DNA from 3 places in the Rhodococcus antarcticus genome. Region 2 is predicted to be linked to each of the others. Evidence: riboswitches for the same ligand, from Rfam matches in the RefSeq annotation. Region 2 holds a riboswitch; each other region holds the start of a gene.
The links. Region 2 has a riboswitch for S-adenosylmethionine ahead of RHODO2019_RS19350 (putative leader peptide). Riboswitches for the same ligand answer to the same signal wherever they lie in the genome.
Positions count from the first base shown of each region.

Region 1: another riboswitch for S-adenosylmethionine. It lies ahead of RHODO2019_RS18340 (LLM class flavin-dependent oxidoreductase); the one in region 2 lies ahead of RHODO2019_RS19350 (putative leader peptide).
Region 3: another riboswitch for S-adenosylmethionine. It lies ahead of RHODO2019_RS02740 (bifunctional o-acetylhomoserine/o-acetylserine sulfhydrylase); the one in region 2 lies ahead of RHODO2019_RS19350 (putative leader peptide).

Region 1 is NZ_CP110616.1:77,646-85,316, forward strand. Features, by position in the region: gene RHODO2019_RS18335 (hypothetical protein) at 1-219, opposite strand, end outside; gene RHODO2019_RS18340 (LLM class flavin-dependent oxidoreductase) at 1,581-2,906, opposite strand; SAM riboswitch class I at 3,203-3,290, opposite strand; gene RHODO2019_RS18345 (hypothetical protein) at 3,530-4,390, opposite strand; gene RHODO2019_RS18350 (substrate-binding domain-containing protein) at 5,199-6,299, opposite strand; gene RHODO2019_RS18355 (MarR family winged helix-turn-helix transcriptional regulator) at 6,488-6,913, shown strand; gene RHODO2019_RS18360 (acetate uptake transporter) at 6,993-7,634, opposite strand; gene RHODO2019_RS18365 (alpha/beta fold hydrolase) at 7,643-7,671, opposite strand, start outside.
Region 2 is NZ_CP110615.1:2,457,412-2,465,082, reverse strand. Features, by position in the region: gene RHODO2019_RS12005 (UPF0182 family protein) at 1-906, shown strand, start outside; tRNA gene RHODO2019_RS12000 (tRNA-Met) at 999-1,075, shown strand; gene RHODO2019_RS11995 (DUF1330 domain-containing protein) at 1,161-1,454, shown strand; gene RHODO2019_RS11990 (HpcH/HpaI aldolase/citrate lyase family protein) at 1,514-2,359, shown strand; gene RHODO2019_RS11985 (competence/damage-inducible protein A) at 2,387-3,661, shown strand; gene RHODO2019_RS11980 (sensor histidine kinase) at 3,800-5,164, shown strand; gene RHODO2019_RS11975 (response regulator transcription factor) at 5,177-5,854, opposite strand; SAM riboswitch class IV at 5,943-6,053, shown strand; gene RHODO2019_RS19350 (putative leader peptide) at 6,229-6,315, shown strand; gene RHODO2019_RS11970 (acyl-CoA dehydrogenase family protein) at 6,373-7,593, shown strand.
Region 3 is NZ_CP110615.1:537,658-545,328, forward strand. Features, by position in the region: gene RHODO2019_RS02725 (bifunctional methylenetetrahydrofolate dehydrogenase/methenyltetrahydrofolate cyclohydrolase) at 1-705, shown strand, start outside; gene RHODO2019_RS02730 (DUF3017 domain-containing protein) at 705-995, shown strand; gene metX (homoserine O-acetyltransferase MetX) at 999-2,117, opposite strand; gene RHODO2019_RS02740 (bifunctional o-acetylhomoserine/o-acetylserine sulfhydrylase) at 2,147-3,469, opposite strand; SAM riboswitch class IV at 3,586-3,703, opposite strand; gene RHODO2019_RS02745 (malate dehydrogenase) at 3,777-4,769, opposite strand; gene RHODO2019_RS02750 (NADP-dependent isocitrate dehydrogenase) at 4,897-7,110, opposite strand; gene RHODO2019_RS02755 (MFS transporter) at 7,255-7,671, shown strand, end outside.

The DNA of each region.
Region 1 (7,671 bases), on a different replicon from region 2:
GATGGCGACTAGAGCGGGCGTGGCGACGCCCCATCTTGTCAAACCGTTTGTTAGTCCCATGGTCTGCCGCTTCTTCCCGAGTTGCTTCGCCCTGACACCCTCTTCATCGGAGCGGTGCTGCCTGCCCGCTGACGCGGCCACCGTCGCGTGAGTGGGCGCTGCTGCGGTCACTGCCACTGCCACCGTCGCCTGACTGGCCGCTGCTGCGGTCACTGTCACTGCCACCCACCCCGTTTCGTCGCGGGGTCCGACGGGGGGCCGGACACGGCCTCGGCGTAGACGAAGTCGATCGGCGAGCCTCATAGCGGCATACCGGCCTTGTAGGCGGCGCCCTGTTCCGGGTGCCGACCGTCCGGGCGTACGACACGAGGTAGCCCGCCACTGCGCTGAGCTGTCCGGCGACCTTCCCACCACCGGTCACGTCGGAGGCGTAGATCGCCCAGACCGCCACGATGGGGGCCTCCGTGGCGCCGGCGACCACAGAGGCGGTCCGCGAGCGCGGCGCCGTGAGCATGCGCAGCCGTCGTCACCGCGGTGAGCTCCGGAACCCGGTCGGTGGGCCACGACAGCGTCGCCGCGATCGCGGCGACGCACGTCGAGGCCAGGGTGAGGTCAACCCGGGCACAGTCGAACTCGCCGTGTCCGGAGAGTCCGGACAGGCGATCGGGCAGGCCCGTCGACGCCATCACTCTCCGCGGGCGCGCCCGGTCCAGGCGCTGCGCCGTCCAGCCCAGCTGGATCAGCGCTGCCGCCGGCAACTGATCAAGGGGCTGCGTTCCCGTCGTCGTCCTACCAGGGGTACTCGCAGGCTGGGCGGCGACATCATTACTTCTGGCCACCGCATCACCGTCCTCGCTGGGCCTTGACGACCAACTTGTGATCGGCCTGCCGGCCGGGATAGCCGCGCGTCGAAGTTGCCGCGTTCCACGATCGCCGCACGGTCCGTGGAGGCGGAGCACGCGACCAGCTGGTGAGGCCCACTCGGCCGAGGGGGTTCGCCAACGGTGTGAGTTTGATGTGAGGTAGATCTCAGTGCAACATGGCAGTCACGGGCTGTCAACACGCGACTGTGACCGGCTGCGCAGGCAGCATCGCGGCCGCCAGGTGCAGGACCTCACGGCCGCCCGGGTGGTCATCGCCGGGAACCGGGGCACCGCGGTGCTCGAGCAGCTGTACGGACCCGTCCAGGTCGGCGCCGGTGCAATGGAGGGTGCCCGGGGTGGGGCAGTAGAGCCTGCCGGGGCGCTCGGGGAGCCAGCTGATACGCGGGCAGCGCCACACCGTGGAGGCGGCCCGGCAGCGGGAGCCTGGCACGAAACCAAGGGGCGTCCGGGCCAGAGGTTCGACGACTCCGCCGGTGGGCCCCCATAAGGACCGGGACACCGGGGAGGGCAGGTAGCACCGGAAGAGCCAGTCAAGGCTCCTGACTTGTCATAATCTCTCTTATCGGCACTTCGAAACGCGTTGTGCAGCGGGGCAATCGATACCGCTCCCGTTGCTAGGGCCCTGGGACGGCGCGCGCCCAGCAGGTCAGTGCCGGTGCTGCAGGGGTGCCGTCGGGCGGGCCGGTGAGGGGGCATTTACTTTCGGTGTTTGCCTACCCATGAGGAGTTGGACAGCCGCGCTGTTCCGCCGACGAGGCGTTCGCGCAGCGTGGCCCCCTCGGGCTCCAGGATCCGGCCGCGGGCTCGTAGCTCGGGGACCAGGAGGTCGACGACGTCGGTGAAGGTGCCTGGCGACGTGGCGTAGGCCAGGTTGAACCCGTCGACGTCGGCTTCCTCGCACCACCGCTCGAGCTCGTCGGCCACGGTGGTCGGGGAGCCCACCAGCACCGGTCCGCGCCCGCCGACGGCCACGAACTCCGCCACCGAGCCGACCGTCCACGCGGCGTGGGGGTCGGCGGTGGTGAAGGCGGCCAGCGCGGTGCGGGTGGCATCGTTCTCGACGTGCTCCAGGGGGGCGTCGGGGTCCAGCCCGGACAGGTCCACCCCCGTCCACCCCCCGAACAGGGCCATGGCACCTTCCCGGCTGGAGTGGGCGACGTAGTCGGCGTGCTTGGCCCAGGCGGCGTCGTCAGTGTCGGCGAGGACGGGGGTGAGCATCGTCAACACCTTGATGTCGCCCCGGTCCCGCCCGGCGGCCTGCGCGGCTGCGCGCACCCCGTCGACCATGGTGCGCACCGCCGCCGTTGTCGGCCCGGAGACGAACACCACCTCGGCGATTCGCCCGCCCAGCTCCAGCCCCCGGGCCGAGGCCCCCGCCTGGAAGACCACCGGGGTGCGCTGGGGTGACGGCTCGCACAGGAAAGGGCCATGGACGGAGAAGAACTCCCCGTCGTGGTCGACGTCGTGGACCTTGGACGGGTCGGTGAAGGTGGCTGAGGCACTGTCGTGGACCACCGCACCGTCCTCCCAGCTGCCCTCCCACAGCGCGGCGCACACCTCGACGTACTCCTCGGCGAGGTCGTAGCGCCGGTCGTGGGGCACCTGCTCCCCCATGCCATACCCGCGCGCGGCGCTGGCCAGGTAGGAGGTGACCACGTTCCACCCCACCCGGCCGTTGGTGAGGTGGTCCAGGGTGGTGAAGCGGCGCGCCGTGGCCCAGGGGTGCTCATAGGTCACCGACGACGTCACCGCGAACCCAAGACGCTCGGTGACCGCGGCCATCGCCGGGATGGTCAGCATCGGATCGATCAGCGGCACCTGAGCCCCCGCACGGACCGCGGTGTCGCGCGACCCACCGTGCACGTCGTAGACACCCAGGACGTCGGCCAGGAACAGGGCATCAAACCCGCCGCGCTCCAGCAGCCGCGCCAGGTCCGTCCAGTACGACAGATCGGTGTAGGAGGTCGAGCGGTCACCCGGGTGGGTCCACAACCCCGCACTCTGGTGACCGGCACACCCCATGGCGAAGGCACACAACCGGATACGGTCGCTCGCGCCCACGGTCAGTACCCCCGCGCCCACGTAGTGACCGGCTCGACGACCCGCTCGGGGAGTGCCCGGGTCGGCGCAGTCAGGTCACGGTGCAGGGTCTCCGGAGCGGGCCTGAAGACCAGGGCAGCGGCAGAGCCATAGAAGTCGTACCACTCGATCGTGGTGCCGACGGATCCCGCGGCGCCCACGCGGCGCAGCGCACCGCTAGTCGGCGGGGCGTGCGAGGGAGTGTCGAGGACACGGGTCGACGCGCTCACAGCAGTGTTCCTCCATCGGTCCTGGCGGTAGCACCTTCGCGAACGATGGTTGCTGCGGCGTCGTCGAGCCAGGTCTCTCAGCCGCTCTGGATGGTCGAGGCAGAAGTAGACCACAGGCTGCTCCCTCCCGGTCGAGCAGTGTCCGGGAAGGCGAGCGCGGGTGACCCTGACGAGCTCGACGCCGCCCCAGCCCACCGGTGGTCACCCTCTCCAGACCCTCACCCCGAACATCCACGCCGTTTCGCACGGGGATCCGCTTGCGAGGACGCCGCCACTTGGCATGATGACTCGGCTCACCCTGCTGACCCCAAAGCGCCGACACTGACCGGGCGGGGCTCAGCCGCCGACCGGCTCGTCCTCCGGCGGGAAGCGCCGGTCGAACTGTTCGCCAGCCCTCTTCGCGGCCTCCTTACCCGCCGGCAGCCCCGCGAGACTCACGTACGTCGCGATCGTTGAAGGCGCGGCCACCGCCACGACCGTCAACGCCGCAGTCCACATCAGCCACACCCACACGACCACCATCTGACGGGCCCGCACGCGTGAGATCCAGGGGCGAGCCTCGGACAACACCTCGGCCGCCTCGTCGATCGCTGCGGACAGCTCAGCGTCCGCAGCAACGCCGTCCTCTGCAGCCGACAGCGTCTCCGCATCGAACTCGCCCTCGTCGATCAGTTCCGACAACCGATCGAACCCGGCAGCGTCCGGAAGCTCCAAACGCAGCCGCGACAGCGCACTGACTCGATCCAACGAACGGGTGAACTCCGAGTTCACCGCAAGGCCGGCGAGCTGCGACTGAATGTGGGCGTTCGCCATCAGAGGCACCGCGAGCGCCTTTGCCCACTCCCTCTGCCGCTCCGCGATCTGCGCGAACATCGGTTCCAGGACCGCCCGCATCCGCAACGGCGCTGCTACCTGAGCCGAAAGTTGCGGCTGGATCGCCTTCATCAGGGCCTCATTCCGCAACCTAGACGCCCTCAGCACCGGCTCCAGCTGAGCGGTGACTCCCGCCGTCACCTGCTGATTGAGCTGCTGGAGCGCCCCCTCGAGAGGGCTGCTGATCTGCTGCCGGAGCTGCTCCATTGAGCGCGTGAACGCCGGCGTCGAGAACGCGCGGACGAGCGCAGCCCGCTGCTCTTCGGTCAGGCCAGCGTCGTCGTCGTCGTCGCCGCCGTCAACGGACGCGGTGAAGGTCGGCACGGTCCCACTGTAGGTCCGCCGAACGACGGGAACGGGCGCCTCTGTGTCCTCCACCACGTGAGACGGCACTGTCCCGACAGTCGAACCAGCTTCGACGACGCCCACGGCTTTCGGCCGTTCCGCCCGCGACGTCCCGCAGGGGATCCCTTGCGGGACGGCCACACAGCATCGGCCGACGGGTTCGACCGTCGCCGCGGCAGTCTTCTACCGGCCGAGCCATCCGCAGTCCACTGGTCGCGTCCTGCGTTGGGTTCATCGAGTCTGCTGGTAGGCGAGTGCGCAGACGTAGAGCCAGGGTTCGTATCGGCCGTCGATGTGGTGCCGGTGTCGCACCGCCCACCCGATGCGGGCGAGGACCTCGCGCAGGGCGGGTTCGTGCCAGCAGGTGAAGGGGTGGGGCTGGTCGAGCTGGTCGGTGGTCCACCCCGACCCGTCGCCCTCTTCAGGGTGAAACCCAGGACCCCGTCGGTGGTCACCGCGCGTCGGTCGCGGTGCAAGAGGTCCTCGAGCTGGGCCCGGTCCAGGTGCAGCAGGACTGCGTCGGCGAGCAGTCCGTCCCAGGGTTCCCGAGGTCGTCGGTGCGCCAGTCCAGGTGCAGGGCATGGTGGCCGGCGGCGCGCAGCCTGGTCAGGAACGCGTGGATGGCATCGCTGCGGCTGACTTGCACACCGCGGGCCTTGTGAAGTGGACGGACGCTATGCGCTGCGGGTGACCATGGTCCGCTACGCCCCGAGCCCGACTACCCCGTCCCTGCGATGAGCGCCTTACATCTATCGCTGCACAGGTGAACAGGTTCAGCCAATTAAACTTAGAGGGCTGTGAGAATATCGAAATTCAAGCCTGCCGCTTGGGCGAGGTACACCTGTTGTTCGAGGTCCTGCCCGGTGACGGCGACCTCGCCCCGGGGACTGGAGTAGATCGTCCCGGGCGCGCTGGCGCACAGGCTGGCAACGTCGAGAGATCGTGCCCCGCCGATGAGCTCGGCCAGCAGCAGCATTCCTTCGTAGCAGGACTCACCCACGCTGTTGAGGACCGGCGCATCAGAACCGTACTTCCGTGCGTAGCGGGCGCTGAGGTCCAGGCTTTCCGCCGTGGCTAAGGTCTCGAAGTAGCCGGCAGTGGAGTACAGGTTGCGGGTGGTGCTGGTTCCGCCGGCGAGCAGCATGTTCTCGTCCATCAGCGGGCTCAGTCGAGCGAGAGATTCATCGAGGCCGGCGCTGACGAACTGGCGGTTGAACTGAACACCGTGTTCACCCAGCATCAGCATCAACACGCCGTCAGAGTCGCGCTGCTCCAACTCCAGCAGAGCTGCTGAATGGGTGTTGATGTCGGGGGTGACGAAGATGTTATCGGCGAAGGTGACGCCACATTCTGCTGCCGCAGCAGTGGCTTCGGCTGCCGTTCGCCGTGGCCAGACGTAGTCGTCCCCGATGATGGTCCATCGGCTGATGTCGGCCTCGCGGGCCAGCCAGCTCAGCGCGGCCAGGACCTGCCGGTGGGGGGTCTCGCCGGTCATGAAGAGTCCCGGTGTGACCTCACCACCTTCGTAGAGGGCGGTGTAGATGTACGGGACTCGTGCGCGTACGCGAGGCGCGACAGCTTGGCGCACGGCCGAGCTGTGCCAACCGACGATGGCATCGATCTGGTCGTCTCGAAGCAACCGGTCCACCTCGTCCGCCACCCGACTCGGTGCATCTCCGCCGTCAACGACCTGCAGCTGGACCTCACGGCCGAGCAACCCACCCTCGGCGTTGATGTGGTCCACGGCCAGTGCGGCGCAGAACTCGCAGGATGGTCCGAAGATGCCAGCAGGTCCCTGCAGTGGGATGAGGAGCCCGACTCTGACGGGACCCTCGTTGCGGTGACGGGGTAAAGGGTAGTGAATCGACGGCACGGCATCGACCTCCACATCGACCGACGCAGGTACTCGTGAAGGCTTCGGCTGAGTGAGATGCACGAGCCTGAGGGTGCTGCAGGCGAACCTTCGTGCGCATCGTCTCCTTCCCGGCCTCTAAGGGCAAGGCGGGTTAACATTATTGTCATCCTGGTGTCGCGTGAGCTCCCGCGTCGCCACTTGTTCAGTAGAGGGGATCTACCGTGATCGGTCCCGACGATGTGGAGTTGACGGGGTTGCTGGGCTACCTGCAGCGTCGCTTGTCGGACCGCCTCACGCGGAAGCTAGCGGCAGCGGGCAGCTCGTTGAACGAGTGGCGCGTTCTTGCGCAGCTCGTGGACGGGGGTGGTAGCGCCATGCGCGACGTCGCGACCTCCCTCGACGTGCCGGCGTCGACTGCCACGAAGCTGATCGACGCGATGGTGGCCGCGAACCTCGTGTATCGACGTGGCGATGAGAACGATGGCCGACGTGTCGTTGTTCATCTCGCACCGCGGGGGCGTGTTGCCTACGAGAGGCTTTCGCCGCTGCTGCAGGCTGAGCAGGAGGAGCTCACGGCCTTGACTGATGATGGTGACCTGGAGCAGCTGACGCGCCTCTTGACCCGGCTCAGCCAGAAGGTCAGCTGAGCCGGGTCAGGAGGCGCACCGTTACCCTCGGCGTCGAGCCTGCGGGGACGTCGGTGACCGCTCGAGGTCCTCGTACCCGTCAGGCTCCTGGTCGTGCCGCGCCGTAGGGGTGGGGGAACAGGGGGATTCGCTCCCCGACCATGGGGATCACGGCGAGGGCCCAGCTCAGGTAGAGAGCGACCACCCCGTCGACGATGAGCACCCAGCCCCCGACCTTGCTGAGCGCGGCGGCGGCGTCACCGTGAACGAAGTTCGCCAGGCCGAGGACGAGGTAGGCGACGGCGAGGAACGCGAAGGCGAGGAACGCGGGCATGTTGATGTGCCAGGCCCCCCAGGACAGCATCACCGTAAAGACGCACCACAGCAGCAGCCAGGTCCCGAAGGCATCAGCGAAGGCTGCAGGCTCCATCGTGCTGGCGTAGAAGCGCAGCATGATCGCTGTGGTCAGCAGGAACGCGGAGTAGAAGACCGCGAAGCTGCCACCGAAGATGTTGTTGGCCCGCAGCTCCAGCAGGCCGCCGACGAACAGCCCCAGGAAGCCTGTACCGAAGGCGACCGCCGCGAACACGGTGACCGCGGCGGGGGCGATGAGGCCTGCGTTGGGGATCCCGAGCATCAGCACGGACAAGGCGAAGGCGCCGACGGCGAGCGGGGTGCCGACGCCGGCTTCGGGCCGGAAGTCGGGCAGCGTGACCGGCGGTGAGTCCGACAAAGTTGTCATGGCGTCTCCTACGACTCGAGCAGCTCGGTCAGGGCAG
Region 2 (7,671 bases):
AAGGTGCAGCGCGAGCTGCTGACCAAGTACCACGTGTCCGACCCGACGGAGTTCTACAACAGCAACAACTTCTGGGACGTGGCGACCGACCCGACGATCGAGAACAAGACCGGGAGCCTCAACCAGCCGCCGTACTACATCCTCGCCGCCGACCCCGAGGACAAGACCAAGACGTCCTTCCAGCTCACCAGCGCCCTGGTCGGGCTGAACCGGCAGTTCCTCTCCGCCTACGTCACCGCCAGCTCGGATCCCAGCACCTACGGCAAGATCACCGTCCTGCAGCTCCCCACCACGGTGCAGTCCGAGGGGCCGCAACAGGTGCAGAACCGGATGGTCTCCGACGGGGCCGTGGCCGGTGAGCTCAACCCGATCCGGCAGAACTCCACGACCGTGACCTACGGCAACCTGCTCACGCTGCCCATCGGCGCGTCGGGGCTGCTGTACGTGGAGCCGGTGTACCTGCGACGCTCGGGCCAGTCGTCCTCGTTCCCCCAGCTGGCCCGCGTCATCGTCAGCTACAACAACAAGATCGGCTACGCCTCGACCCTGGGTGCGGCCCTGGACCAGGTCATCGGGGCCGGTGCAGGATCAGGGGTGACGCCGCCGGCCGACGGTCCGACGCCCGGGACCACCACGGCCCCGCCGACGAGCACCACGGCACCGCCCACGAGCTCGGCGCCGGGCGGGACGGTCACCCAGAACCAGGCGGTGGCGGGGCTGAACTCCGCGCTGGCCCAGGTGAAGTCGGCGCAGACCAGCGGTGACCTCGGCCGGCTGGGCACCGCGCTCACCCAGCTCGACGCGGCCGTGCAGGCCTACGAGCGGGCCACCGGTCAGCCCGTCCCGACGACGGCACTGACGGCTCCGCCCACCCCGGCGACGCCCACGCCGACCGCGACGGGGTAGCGCCCGCGAGGTGACCCACGTCATGCCCGGGGGCGGGCCCAGGATTTGCACCTGCGCTCCGCCCCCCGGTAACGTCTGGTTCACACCAACGACGCGGGGTGGAGCAGCTCGGTAGCTCGCTGGGCTCATAACCCAGAGGTCGCAGGTTCAAATCCTGCCCCCGCTACCACGGTTCGACGAAGGCCCCCAGGGTTGACCTGGGGGCCTTTGTCACGGGTGGGGTCGCGGAGAGCCTGCCGTGCGACGATCGCCCGATGAGCGCCTACTGGATCAGCACCTACGCCGATATCCTCGATGACGAGAAGATGGCGGCCTACGCCGCGCTGGCCGGTCCCGCGCTGACCGCGGCCGGCGGCACCTTCCTCGCCCGCGGCACCGCAGCGGCCTGGTTCGAGCAGGGGGTCGAGCAGCGGTCGGTGCTGCTGGAGTTCCCGTCCGTCGAGGCCGCGGTGGCGGCGCACGACGGGGCCGACTACCAGGCGGCGCTGGCGGCCCTCGGCGACGGGGCGGTCCGCGACATCCGGATCGTGCCGGGTCTGCAGCCGTAGAGCTCACGGTTACCCGCCGGTAGGTCGAACGGGGTCCCCGGCAGCAGTACGGTTGTCCTGTGAGCATCTCCGCGAACCGCAGCCGCATCGACCCCGGGATCGCCCGGTCCTGGCTGCTCGTGCCGGCGAACCGGCCGGAGCGCTTCACTTCGGCTGCCGACGGAGCCGCCGACGTCGTGGTCCTGGACGTCGAGGACGCCGTGGCGGAGACGGGGAAGACCCTCGCCCGCGCGAACGTGCTCGCGTGGTTGCGGGCGGGCGGCCAGGCGTGGGTGCGCGTGAACGGCACCACGACCGCGCACTGGGCCACCGACCTCGACGCCCTCGCCGACACACCCGGCCTGCTCGGCGTGGTGCTGGCGAAGACCGAGAGCGCCGCGGAGGTCGACGACACCGCCGCCCGGCTGCCGGCCGGCACCCCGGTGGTGGCCCTGGTCGAGTCCGCCCTGGGTGTCGAGGCGGCGCTCGAGGTGGCGCGCGCGTCGGCCACCCTGCGGCTGGCCTTCGGCGTGGGCGACTACTGCCGCGACACCGGAGCGAGCAAGGATCCCCTGGCCCTGGCCTACCCACGCTCACGGCTGGTCGTGGCCAGCCGGGCCGCCGGGCTGGGGGGGCCGGTCGACGGACCCACCCTGGCCGTCGACGAGGCGGCGCTGGTCCGGGAGACGCAGCTGGCGGCGTCGCTGGGGATGACGGGTCGGCTCAGCCTGCGTGCGGAGCAGGCCCCCACGCTGAACCGGCTGCTGTCCCCGGGTGCCCCCGCCGTGGCTGCGGCCCGAGGGGTGGTGGCCGAGCTCGGGGAGGACGGGGCCCGCGTCCGCGACGGAAGCGACGGACCCCGCCTTGCCGGGGCCAAGAAGGTGCTCGCGCTCGCCGCGGCCCTCGCCGGGCACCCCGCGCCGTGAGGTTCGTGCGCGCCTAGGGTTCGGTGCATGGTTGCGCGCGCGGGCATCGTCGTCACCGGCACCGAGGTCCTCACGGGCCGGGTGCCCGACCGCAACGGACCCTGGCTGGCCGAGGCGCTGCGTCGCCTCGGGGTGGACGTCGGGCACGTCGTGGTCGTGGGGGACCGGCCGGACGACCTCTCCGCCGCGCTCCGGTTCCTGGCCGACACCGGCGCGGACCTCGTCATCACCACCGGTGGGCTCGGGCCCACCGCCGACGACCTCACCGCGCAGCTCGTCGGTCAGGTCCAGGGCCGGGCCCCGGAGCTCGACGTGGCCCTCGAGGGCCGGATCACCGAGATCGTCGCGCGGCTCAGCCGCGACCGGGGCTGGCGGATGGACCCCGGGGCGACCGCGGCCGGCACCCGGAAGCAGGCCGTGGTGCCGGCCGGGGCCGAGGTGATCGAGCCGGTGGGCACCGCGCCCGGGCTGGTGGTGCCGGTGGCCGACGGGCGCACCGGACCGCCCGTGCTGGTGCTGCCCGGCCCGCCGGGGGAGCTGAGGGGCATGTGGCCCGCAGCGCTGGAGTCGCCGCGGGTCCGGGCCGCGCTGGCCGGGGCGACCGAGCTGCGCCAGCGGACCGTGCGCCTGTGGGGGACACCGGAGTCCGAGCTCGCCGCCACGCTGCGTGGGCTCGAGGGCACCCTCGACGGCCTGGAGATCACCACGTGCCTGCGCGGCGGCGAGCTGGAGGTGGTCACCCGCTTCGGCCCCGAGCACCAGGCGGGCTACGACGCCCTCGTGGCCGCGGTGCACGGCGCGCACGGGTCCACCGTGTTCTCCACCGACGGGGCCGAGGTCGACGAGCTGCTGGCCCGGGCCCTGGACACCCGCGGCTGGACGATCGCCACCGCCGAGTCGTGCACCGCGGGGATGCTCGTGGCCCGGCTGACCGACCCGGCGGGCTCCTCGGTGCGGGTGCTCGGCGGGATCGCCTCGTACTCCAACGGCGTCAAGACCGCAGCGCTCGGCGTGCCGGCCGAGCTCATCGACGCCCTGGGCGCGGTGAGCGCCGAGGTGGCCGTGGCGATGGCGTCGGGGGTCCGGGAGCGCCTCGGTGCCGACGTGGGTGTCGGCATCACCGGGATCGCCGGACCCGGGGGCGGCAGCGCGGACAAGCCCGTGGGCCTGGTGCACGTGTGCGTGCAGAGCCCGCTGCGGTCGGTCTCCCGCGAGCTGCACGTGCCGGGTGGGCGGGCGGACGTCCGCGAGCGCACCGTGCGCGTGGTGCTGCAGCTGCTGCTGGAGCTCGTCGCGCCCTGACCCCTCGCCGCCGGTGCCCTCGCCCGCGGGCCCGGGACGGGAGCTCGAGCACGCCCGCGGCCAGGATCACCGGCGTGGCCGGCAGGAGGTCGAGCTCGGCGGCGTCCTCGTTGGACGGGGGTGGTGCAGGCTGTGGGGGTGCACGTCCTGGTCCGGCCCTCGCTGTGGGGGGTGCGCACGCGCTCGGCACTGGCCGCCGCCCTCGTCGTGACGGTGGCCTTCGCCCTGGCCTCCGGGGCGCTGCTGCTGGTGCTGCAGCGGTCGCTGCAGTCCGCGGGTGACACGTCCTCGGCCTCGCGCGCGGCGGAGATCAGCACCCAGCTGGAGTCGGTCGCCCCCGGGGACCTCGCCCCTGAGCTGCTCGCCACCGACGGTCGCACGGCCGCGGTGCAGGTGCTGGACGCGGACGGGGTGGTGGTGCTGGCCTCGCCCGGCGCCCCCGAGCTCCCGATGATCGCGACGCGGCCATCGGTGGGGCAGGTGCTGGTGGTCGACGAGGACTCCAGCCCCCTCGTCCCTGACGACTTCCGGGTGACCGCGCAGGCCGTGGACGGAGCGCAGGGTGAGCTGACGGTCCTGGTGGCGGCCGGGCAGGAGCCGGTCGAGAGCACCCTGGTGACCGTGGCCGCCCTGCTCGCGGTGGGCCTGCCGGTCATCGTGCTCGTCGTGGGGGTGGCGACGTACGCGCTCGTCGGCCGCTCGCTGCGACCGGTGGAGCGGATGCGGGTGCAGGTGGCCGCGGTGAGCTCGGCCGACCTCGCCGAGCGGGTGCCGGTTCCGGCTCCGCAGGACGAGATCGCGCGCCTGGCCCGCACCATGAACGCGATGCTGAGCCGGTTGCAGGCGGGCCAGGAGGCGCAGCGGCGGTTCGTGGGTGACGCCTCCCACGAGCTGCGCAGCCCGCTGACCACGATCACCGCGGCGCTGGAGCTCGCCCGCGACCACCCCGAGACCCTCGATGCCGAGGTGGTCGGTGGGGTGCTGCTGCCCGAGGCGGAGCGGATGCGCCAGCTCGTGGCCGACCTGCTCCTGCTCGCGAGCGCCGACGAGCGCGGACTCCCGCTGCAGGTGGGCGACGTGGACCTCGACGACCTGGTCGACGCCGAGGTCGCCCGGACCCGGGCCGGGGGGCTCGACGTCGTGGCGGCGGTGCACCCCGTGCGGGTGCGCGGGGACGCCGCGCGCCTGGCCAGGGTCGTGCGCAACCTCACCGACAACGCCGTGCGCCACGCCCACGGCCGCATCTGGGCGAGCTGCCGCGCCGACGGTGGCTGGGCCGTGCTGACGGTGGGCGACGACGGGCCGGGCATCCCCGCGGTCGAGCGGGACCGGGTGCTGGAGCGCTTCGTCCGCCTCGACGCCGATCGGGCCCGCTCGGCGGGGGGGTCCGGACTGGGCCTGGCGATCGTCGTGGAGATCGTCACCGCGCACGGGGGCAGCGTGGTGGTGGGGGAGTCCGCCGCCGGGGGGGCCGAGGTCGGGGTGCGCCTGCCGCTGGGGTGAGCGGGGGCCTGCTCAGCCGCCGTCGGCGTGCAGCCGGTAGCCGACCCCGCGCACGGTCTCGATGGCCCGGCGGTCGAACGGGGTGTCGATCTTGCGGCGGAGGTAGCCGACGTAGACCTCCACGACGTTGTCGTCGCCGGAGTAGTGCGCGTCCCACACCCCCCGCAGGATCTCCCCCTTGGTCACCACGTTCCCCTTGTGCCGCAGGAGGAACTCGAGCAGACCGTGCTCGCGGGGGGTCAGCGAGAGCTCGGTGGTGCCGCGGACCACCCGGCGCCGGCCGGGGTCCAGGGAGAGGTCGCCCGCCTCGAGCACGGTGGGGCGCGCCGGAGCGCCCCGGCGCTGCAGGGCCCGCAGTCGCGCCACGAGGACGACGAACGAGAACGGCTTGGTCAGGTAGTCGTCGGCGCCGAGGTCGAAGGCGTCGGCCTGGTCGTACTCGCCGTCCTTGGCGGTGAGCATCAGCACGGGCGTCCAGACGTCCTTCGCGCGCAGGCCCTTGAGCACGTCGTACCCGTTCAGCCGCGGCAGCATGATGTCGAGCACGATGACGTCGTAGGTGGCGTTGGTGCCCATCCAGAGCCCGTCGACACCATTGTCGGCGATCTCGACCACGACGCCCTCGGCGGTGAGCCCCCGGCGCACCGTCTCGGCCAGGCGCGGCTCGTCCTCGACCACCAGCACCCGCATGGGCTCACGGTACCCACCAGCGGTTGCTCCCAGATGGTGGGAGGGCACGGTTGACGTGGCGGTGTCGGCGCCGCCAAGATCCACCACAGGTCACGAGTGCCAGCGTCAAGCCCCGGCTCGCTGGCCGGCAACCCTCCGCCACGGTGGGGTGCTCCGGGTGACGACCAGGCCCCGGTGACCACCGGGGCAAGCGTGGACCTCCGGGTCCTGGACAAGGGGAGCCGCCGTGCCTGAGCACCGCACCGATCTCCTCGGCGTGCACCCGCTGGCCGTCGCCGACGTGGACTGTCGCTGACCCCGGTCGTCCCCGCCTCCTGGTCCATCCCTCGCCGAGCCGCCCGTCGCGCGCGCCCGGTCCCACCTCCGGAGACCTCGTGTCCCGATCCCTGCGTCCCCGCGTGCCCCTGGTGCGCCGCCGTGCCGTCGATCTCCGGCGCACGGCGAGCGCGGTGTGTCCCTGAGCTCGTCGCCAGGACCACACCCCCTCGATCCGCCCCTCGATCCTCCAGGAGCTCCCCGTGACTGCCCAGCTCGACACCCGTCCCGCCCCGCTCGACCCCGGCACCACCCCGTTCGAGGCCGCCCTGGCCCGCGCGGACCTCGTCGCCGCCACCCTGCGCGCCACCGCCGCTGAGCGGGACCACCTCGGCGCCAGCCCGCGCGCGGAGGTCGAGCTGCTCCGCGAGCACGACCTGCTCCAGGTCCAGGAGCCCGTGGTCCTCGGCGGGGCCGGGCTCGGCTACGCGCAGGCCTCGCTGCTCACCCGCCGCGTCGCGCGCGGCGACACCTCCATCGCCCACCTGCTGGGCTACCACTACGCCCAGACCCGGATCGCGCACCTGTTCGGCACCGCCGAGCAGGCTGCCGAGCACTCCCGGCGCAACGCCGAGGGCCGGCTGTTCTGGGGCGGGGTGCAGAACCCCCGCGGCGCCGACGGGCTCGTGCTGACCCGCGACGGGGACGGCTTCCGCCTGAGCGGGCGGCGCACCTTCGCCTCGGGTGCGAGCCTGGGCGACCACCTCTCGGTCACCGCGACCCTCGACGACAGCCTCGTGTTCGTCTCGCTGCCCGCCGGTCGGGCCGGGTTCACCGCCCTCGGCGACTGGGACAACATCGGTCAGCGCCTGACCGACTCCGGGGGCGTGGTCTTCGAGAACGCGAGGGTCGAGCGCTCGGAGATCCTGGGCGAGGACCCCCTGACGGGCCGGACCCCGAGTCCGTACCAGACGCTCGTCACCCCGCACTGGCAGCTCGCGTTCGTCAACTTCTACCTCGGGACGGCTGAGGGGGCGCTGGAGGAGGCCCTGGACTGGGTGCGGCTGCACGGCACCGCGTGGGAGAGCTCGGGCGTGGACCGGGCCGGCGACGACCCCTACGTCCTGCAGACCATCGGGGAGGTGCGCAGCGAGGTCCGGGCGGCGGCGCTGCTCGCGGACCGGGCGGGACGGGCGCTGCAGACGGCCCTGGACACCGGGCCGGAGCTGACCGACGACGAGCGGGCGGAGGCAGCCGTCGCGATCTACGAGGCGAAGGTCGTGACCACGACGACCTCGTTGTCCGCGGCCAGCCGGTTGTTCGAGATCCAGGGGGCGCGGGCCACCACCAGCGGCTACGGCTTCGACCGGCACTGGCGCAACCTGCGCACCCACACCCTGCACGACCCGGTGGCCTACAAGGCCCGCGAGGTCGGCGACTGGGCGCTGAACCGTCGGGCACCGGAGTTCTCGCTCTACCGCTGACCCCCGTGGACCGGTGACCGGGGAGCGCTCGTGGTCGTGTCGAGCACGAGCGCTCCCCGTCCCCCGCATCCCGGGAGG
Region 3 (7,671 bases), 1.8 Mb from region 2:
AACGACTGCGCCAAGGTCGGCATCGCCTCGCTGCGCCGCGACCTGCCCGCCGACGTGACCGCAGCCCAGCTGGGCGAGACCCTCGACGAGCTCAACGCGGACCCGGCGTGCACCGGCTACATCGTCCAGCTCCCGCTGCCCCGCCACCTCGACGAGGTGGCGGCCCTGGAACGGATCGACCCGGCCAAGGACGCCGACGGCCTGCACCCGGTGAACCTCGGTCGCCTCGTGCTCGGCGAGCCCGCCCCGCTGCCGTGCACCCCGCGCGGCATCGTCGCGCTCCTGCGCCGGTACGACGTCTCGCTGGACGGCGCCCGCGTGGCGGTGGTCGGCCGCGGCACCACGGTCGGCCGCCCGCTGGGCCTGCTGCTCACCCGGCGCAGCGAGAACGCCACCGTGGTCCTCTGCCACACCGGCACCCGGGACCTGGCCGCCGAGCTCCGGCGGGCCGACGTCATCGTTGCCGGCGCAGGGGTGCCGCACCTGGTCACCGCCGACATGGTCGCCCCGGGTGCGGCCGTGCTCGACGTCGGGGTCAGCCGCACCGACGACGGACTGGTGGGCGACGTGCACCCGGACGTGGCGCAGGTCGCGGGGTTCCTCTCCCCGAACCCGGGCGGGGTCGGTCTGATGACCCGGGCGATGCTGCTGGCCAACGTCGTGGGGCTGGCTGAGGGCGTGTTCGGCCGTCCCGGCCCGCAGTGATGGCCCGGCCGTCGCTGGCGTACCGCATCCGCACCGTGCACCTGCCGTTCCTGGTGGTGCTCGTGATCGTGGTCGCGGCCGTGGTGCTGGTGCTGGCCGACCGCTGGCGCCGCGGGGCCGTGCTCCTGGGGCTGGCGCTGCTGGTCGGGGCCGTGCTGCGGGCGGCGCTGCCGGAGGAGCGGGCGGGGCTGCTGGCCGTGCGCAACCGGCCGTCGGACGTGCTGACCTTCGGCTCGTTGGGCCTGGCGATCATCGTGCTCGCGAGCTCGATCGACTCGCTCGGCAGCTGAGGCTCAGCTCCGGGCGAGCGCGAGGGTGGCGGTGAGCAGCTCGCCGACGGCCGAGGCCTCGGTGAGGAAGCCGTCGTGGCCGTGCCGTGAGCGGATGACGCGCAGCCCCGAGCAGCCCGGCATGGCCTCGGCGATCTCGGCCTGCAGCCGCAGGGGGTAGAGCCGGTCGCTGTCGATCCCGCCGACCACCACCGGAACGGGGCAGGAGCTCAGCGCGGCCCTGACCCCGCCGCGCCCGGCGCCCACGTCGTGGTGGTTCATCGCCTCGGTCAGCGCGACGTAGCTGGCGGCGTCGAAGCGGGCCACGAGCTTCTCGGCCTGGTGGTCGAGGTAGCTCTGCACGGCGAACCGACCGGCGGGGTCGTCGGGCTGGTCGTGGTTGGCGTAGCGCTCGTCGAGCTCGACCTCGGCGCGGTAGGTGAGGTGCGCGAGCAGCCGAGCCAGGCCGAGCCCGGTGCGGGGGCTGCGGCCGGTGCCGTGGTAGCTGCCGCCCTGCCAGTCGGGGTCCGCCGTGATGGCGCGCACCTGGGCCGACTGGGTACCGATCTGGTCGGCCGTGGCCCGGGCGCCGGCGGCCAGCACCAGGGCGGAGCGGACGCGGCCGGGGTGGCCCACGGCCCACTCCAGCGCGCGCATGCCGCCCATGGAGCCGCCGACCACCGAGGCCCAGGCGTCGATCCCGAGGGCGTCGGCGAGGGCGAGCTCGGTGCGCACCTGGTCGCGGATGGTCACGGCGGGGAACCGGGCACCCCACGGACGCCCGTCGCGGTGGGACGAGGACGGCCCCGTGGTGCCGCGGCAGCCGCCGAGCACGTTGGGGGCGATGACGCACCAGCGGTCGGTGTCCAGCGCAGCACCCGGTCCGACCATGCCCTCCCACCAGCCGGGGGAGGGGTGCTCGGGCCCCGCGGGGCCCACCACGTGGGAGTCCCCCGTGAGCGCGTGCAGCACGAGCACGGCGTTGTCCCGTGCGGAGCTCAGCCGGCCCCAGCTCTGGACGGCCACCGTCACGTCGTCCAGCACGGCACCCCCGTCGAGCTGCTGCCTTCCCAGCGTGACGTGCTGCAGCACCCCGTCCGAGCGCAGGCTCGGACGGGGTGCTGGCCGGGTGGTGGGGGTCATGCTGTCCGAGGTGCCCGTGCAGACCCCGGTCACGCCCCGGCCGCGGCGGCGAACCCGACCTGCAGGTCGGCGAGGATGTCCTCGAGGCCCTCGATGCCCACGGCCAGGCGGACCAGACCGGGCGTGACGCCGGTGCTGGCCTGCTCCTGCGGGGTGAGCTGGGAGTGCGTGGTGGACGCCGGGTGGATGACCAGCGAGCGCACGTCGCCGATGTTCGCGACATGGCTGTGCAGCACCAGGGCGTCGACGAAGCGCTTGCCGGCCTCGAGCCCGCCGACGATCTCGAACGCGAGCACCGCGCCGGGTCCCTTGGGTGCCAGCTCCTTGGCGCGGGCGTGCCACGGTGAGGAGCTGAGCCCGGCGTAGGTGACCGACTCGACGTCCTCGCGCGCGTCGAGGAACTCCGCGACGGCCTGGGTGTTGGCGACGTGCCGGTCCAGGCGCAGGCTCAGGGTCTCGATGCCCTGGCTGATCAGCCAGGCGTTGAACGGGGACACCGCCGCACCGAGGTCGCGCAGCCCCTGCACGCGGGCCTTGAGCACGAACGCCGGAGCGCCGAGGTCGGCGAACACCGCGCCGTGGTAGCTCGGGTCCGGGGTGGTGAAGCCCGGGAAGCGGCCCGAGCGCCAGTCGAACGTGCCACCGTCGACGATGACCCCGGCGACCGAGGTGCCGTGACCGCCGAGGTACTTGGTGGCCGAGTGCACGACGATGTCCGCGCCGTGGGCCAGCGGCTGGATGAGGTACGGCGTGGCGATGGTGTTGTCCACGACCAGCGGCACACCCACCGAGTGCGCGACCCCGGAGACGCCGACGAGGTCGAGCACGTCCCCGCGCGGGTTGCCGATGGTCTCGCCGTAGAACAGCTTCGTGTTGGGCTGCACCGCCGCCCGCCACTGCTCGAGGTCGTCCGGGTCGTCGACGAACGTCACGGAGATGCCGAGCTTGGGCAGGGTGTGGTGGAACAGGTTGTACGTGCCGCCGTACAGGCTGGGGCTGGAGACGAGGTGGTCTCCGGCCTCGGCGATCGTCAGGATGGCCAGGCTCTCCGCGGCCTGTCCGGAGGCGGTCAGCAGGGCGGCGACCCCGCCCTCCAGCGACGCGATCCGCTGCTCCACCACGTCCTGGGTGGGGTTCATGATGCGGGTGTAGATGTTGCCGGGCTCGGCCAGGCCGAACAGCGCGGCGGCGTGGTCGGTGTTGTCGAAGACGTAGCTCGTGGTCTGGTAGATCGGCAGCGCGCGGGCGTTCGTCGACGGGTCGGCCGTCTGGCCCGCGTGGACCTGCTTCGTCTCGAAGCTCCAGCCGGCGGACGGGTCGGTCGGGACGGTGGTCGGGTCGGTCTCGGTCATCGGTGGTCTCCGTGGGGTGCGGGCACACGTGTGCCCTCTGCTGGGTGGGCTGGGCCGGTCAGCAGTGTCGACATCGCATGGTGGGGGCTCCTCGACGAGGGGCCCGCACTCGCACGGGCCCGCGCTTGCCGTCCGGAACCTCTCCGGACGGCCTGGTCAATCACCCGGGGCACCCCACCGCGGAACGAGGGTTGCCGGCCAGCGAGCCGGGGCTTGACGCTGGCACTCATGACCTGGGCGCGATGGTAGCGCGCGCCCCACGCGGTGTGCACCCGAGGTGTCCGACCCGTGGACACCCGCCTCGACCTCAGCCCAGCAGGCCCAGCCCGGCCACGGCGTCGCGCTCCTCGACCAGCTCGGCCACCGACGCGTCGATCCTCGCCCGGGAGAACTCGTCGAGCTCCAGTCCTCCGACGATCGAGTAGGAGCCGTCGGCGCAGGTGACGGGGAACGAGCTGATCAGCCCCTCGGGCACGCCGTAGGAGCCGTCGGAGGGCACGGCCATGGACACCCAGTCCCCGTCAGGGGTGCCGTGCACCCAGTCGTGCACGTGGTCGATGGCCGCCGAGGCCGCCGAGGCCGCCGACGACGACCCGCGGGCCTCGATGATGGCCGCCCCGCGCTTCTGCACGGTGGGGATGAACTCGCCCTCCAGCCACGCCTGGTCGTCGACCAGCTCGGTCGCCACCGTCCCGCCGACCTCGGCGCGGAACAGGTCGGGGTACTGGGTCGCGGAGTGGTTACCCCAGATGGTCATGTGCCGGATGTCGGTCACCGGGCGCTGCGTGCGCGACGCGAGCTGGGCCAGGGCCCGGTTGTGGTCCAGGCGGGTCATCGCCGTGAACCGCTCGCGGGGGACGCCGGCGGCGTTGCTCATCGCGATGAGTGCGTTGGTGTTGGCCGGGTTGCCCACCACGAGCACCTTGAGGTCGTCGGCGGCGGACTCGGCCAGCGCCCGGCCCTGGGTGGTGAAGATGGCCCCGTTCGCGGCCAGGAGGTCGCCGCGCTCCATGCCCTTGGTGCGGGGGCGGGACCCGACGAGCAGGGCGACGCTCGCACCGGCGAAGGCCGTGGTCGCGTCGTCGCTGATGGAGATGCTGTGCAGCAGCGGGAACGCGCAGTCGTCGAGCTCCATCGCCACGCCCTCGGCGGCCCCCAGCGCGGGGGTGATCTCCAGCAGGCTCAGCGCCACCGGGGTGTCGGGACCGAGCATGGCGCCGCTGGCGATGCGGAACAGCAGGCTGTACCCGATCTGCCCGGCGGCTCCGGTGACGGCGACGGTGACGGGTGACGGGCTCATCGCGGGGACTCCTCGGGGTTCGGCGGACCGGACCTCACCGACGCTACCGCTGTGCGGGATCTCACAGGGGACGACGGGCGCGACGCGACCCCCGACCGGTGCGGTCGGGGGTCGCGGGGCGGGTGGCTCAGAAGGCGTCGATGAGCCCGTTGAGCGTCGCGCTGGGCCGCATGACGGCGTCCGTCCTCGTCCTGTCCACGTGGTAGTAGCCACCGAGGTCCACGGGGTTGCCCTGCACCGCGGCCAGCTCGCCGACGATCGTCTCCTCCGCGGCGGCGAGGTCGCCCGCGAGCCCCGCGAACAGCGCTGCGAGCTCGGGGTCGGTGGTCTGGGCGGCCAGGGCCTGGGCCCAGTAGAGAGCCAGGTAGTAGTGGCTGCCCCGGTTGTCGATCTCGCCGACGCGGCGTGCCGGGGAGCGCCCCTCCTCGAGCAGGCGGCCGGTGGCCTCGTCGAGCGCAGCCCCGAGCAGCCCGGCGCGCGGGTTGTCCGTCTTCTCGGCCAGGAACTCCAGCGAGACGGCCAGGGCCAGGAACTCGCCCAGGGAGTCCCAGCGCAGGTGGTCCTCCTTGACGAGCTGCTGGACGTGCTTGGGCGCGGAGCCGCCGGCGCCGGTCTCGAACAGCCCGCCGCCGTTCATCAGCGGGACGATGGAGAGCATCTTCGCGCTGGTGCCCAGCTCCATGATCGGGAACAGGTCGGTGAGGTAGTCGCGCAGGACGTTGCCGGTGACGGAGATGGTGTCCTCGCCGCGACGGGCTCGGTCCAGGGTGTACCGGGTGGCGTCGGCGACGTCCATGACCTCGATCGTCAGGCCGTCGGTGTCGAGCTCGGCCAGGTGCGCCCGCACCTTGACCAGCACCTGCGCGTCGTGGGCGCGGGTCTCGTCGAGCCAGAACACGGCCGGCGAACCGGTGGCGCGGGCGCGGTCCACGGCCAGCTCCACCCAGTTGCGGACGGGGGCGTCCTTGGTCTGGCAGGCGCGCCAGACGTCGCCGGCTGCCACGTCGTGGCTCAGCAGTACCGTCCCGGCCGCGTCGACGACGCGGACGGTGCCGGCCGCACCGATCTCGAAGGTCTTGTCGTGGCTGCCGTACTCCTCGGCCTTCTGCGCCATCAGGCCGACGTTGGGGGTGGTGCCCATCGTCGTGGGATCGAAGGCGCCGTGCTCGCGGCAGAAGTCCACCGTCTCGGCGTAGAGCGGGGCGTAGGACGAGTCGGGGATGACGTACTTGGTGTCCTGCAGCTCGCCGGCGGTGTTCCACATCTGTCCCGAGCTGCGGATCGCGGCCGGCATGGAGGCGTCGATGATGACGTCGCTGGGCACGTGCAGGTTGGTGATGCCCTTGTCCGAGTCGACCATCGCGAGCGACGGACCGCTCTCGTAGCCGGCGGCGATGGCGGCCTCGACGGCCTCCCGCTCGGCGCTCGGGAGTCTGCCCAGGGCTGCGAGCACGCTCGCGAGGCCGTCGTCGGGGTCTGCTCCCACCGAGGTCAGCGCGGCGCCGTGCTCGGCGAAGACGGCGGGGAAGAACGCCTCGACGACCCGGCCGAAGATGATCGGGTCGGACACCTTCATCATCGTGGCCTTGAGGTGCACGGAGAACAGCACCCCCTCGGCCTTCGCGTCGGCGATCTGCTGGGCCAGGAAGGCGTCCAGGGCGGCGCGGCGCATGACGGAGGCGTCGACGATCTCGCCGGCCAGCACGGGCAGCGACTCCTTGAGCACGGTCACGGTGCCGTCGGCAGAGACGTGCTCGATGCGCAGGGTGTCCGCGGCGGCCAGCGTCACCGAGACCTCCGAGTGCCGGAAGTCCCCGTCCAGCATCGTCGTGACGTGGGACTTGGACTCCGGCGACCACGCGCCCATGGAGTGCGGGTGCTTGCGGGCGAAGCCCTTGACCGAGGCGGGTGCGCGTCGGTCGGAGTTGCCCTCGCGCAGCACCGGGTTGACGGCGCTGCCCTTGACGGAGTCGTAGGCCGCGCGGGCCGAGATCTCGGCCTCGGTCCGCGGGTCCTCCGGGTAGTCCGGGACGGCGTACCCGGCGGCCTGCAGCTCGGTGACCGCGGCCTTGAGCTGCGGCAGCGAGGCGCTCACGTTCGGCAGCTTGATGATGTTGGCCTCGGGCGTCGTGGCGAGCGCGCCGAGCTCGGCGAGGGCGTCCGGCACCCGCTGGGTGTCGGTGAGCAGGTCCGGGAACTTGGCCAGGATGCGGGCGGCCAGCGAGATGTCACGCGTCTCGACGTCCACCCCGGCCTTGCCGGCGAACGCCTCGATCACCGGCAGCAGCGAGTGCGTCGCGAGCGCGGGTGCCTCGTCGGTGTACGTGTAGATGACCTTCATCGCTGCCTGCGCCTGCCTCTGCCTCGGGGTCCGTGGTGCTCGGCGACCACGCTAGCCCGTGCCCGCGCTGCGGCGCCCCGGGGTCGTCGAGCCCTCACTGTCGCGCGCCCGTCTTGATCGATCCATGACACGATCTGCGCCGTCATGACCCAGCTCCACGCCGCCCCGGCCGCCGCCACCGTTGCCCGCACCCTGCGTGACGCGCGGCGGCCGATCCTGGCCCTGGCGCTGGGTGGGTTCGGGATCGGCACCGCCGAGTTCATGGCCATGGGCCTGCTGCCGCAGATCGCCGGTGGCCTGGGGGTGTCCGAGCCGCGCGCCGGCAACGTCATCTCCGCCTACGCGCTCGGGGTCGTCGTGGGCGCCCCGCTCATCGCGGCCCTGTCGGTGCGGGTCCCGCGCAAGCGGTTGCTCGTCGCCCTGATGGTCCTGTTCACCGTGGGCAACGTCGCGGTCGTCCTCGCCCCCGGGTATGGCTCGGTCGTCGCGGCCCGGTTCCTGACGGGGCTGCCGCACGGGGCGTTCTTCGGGGTGGCCGCGCTGGTGGCCGCCTCGCTGGTG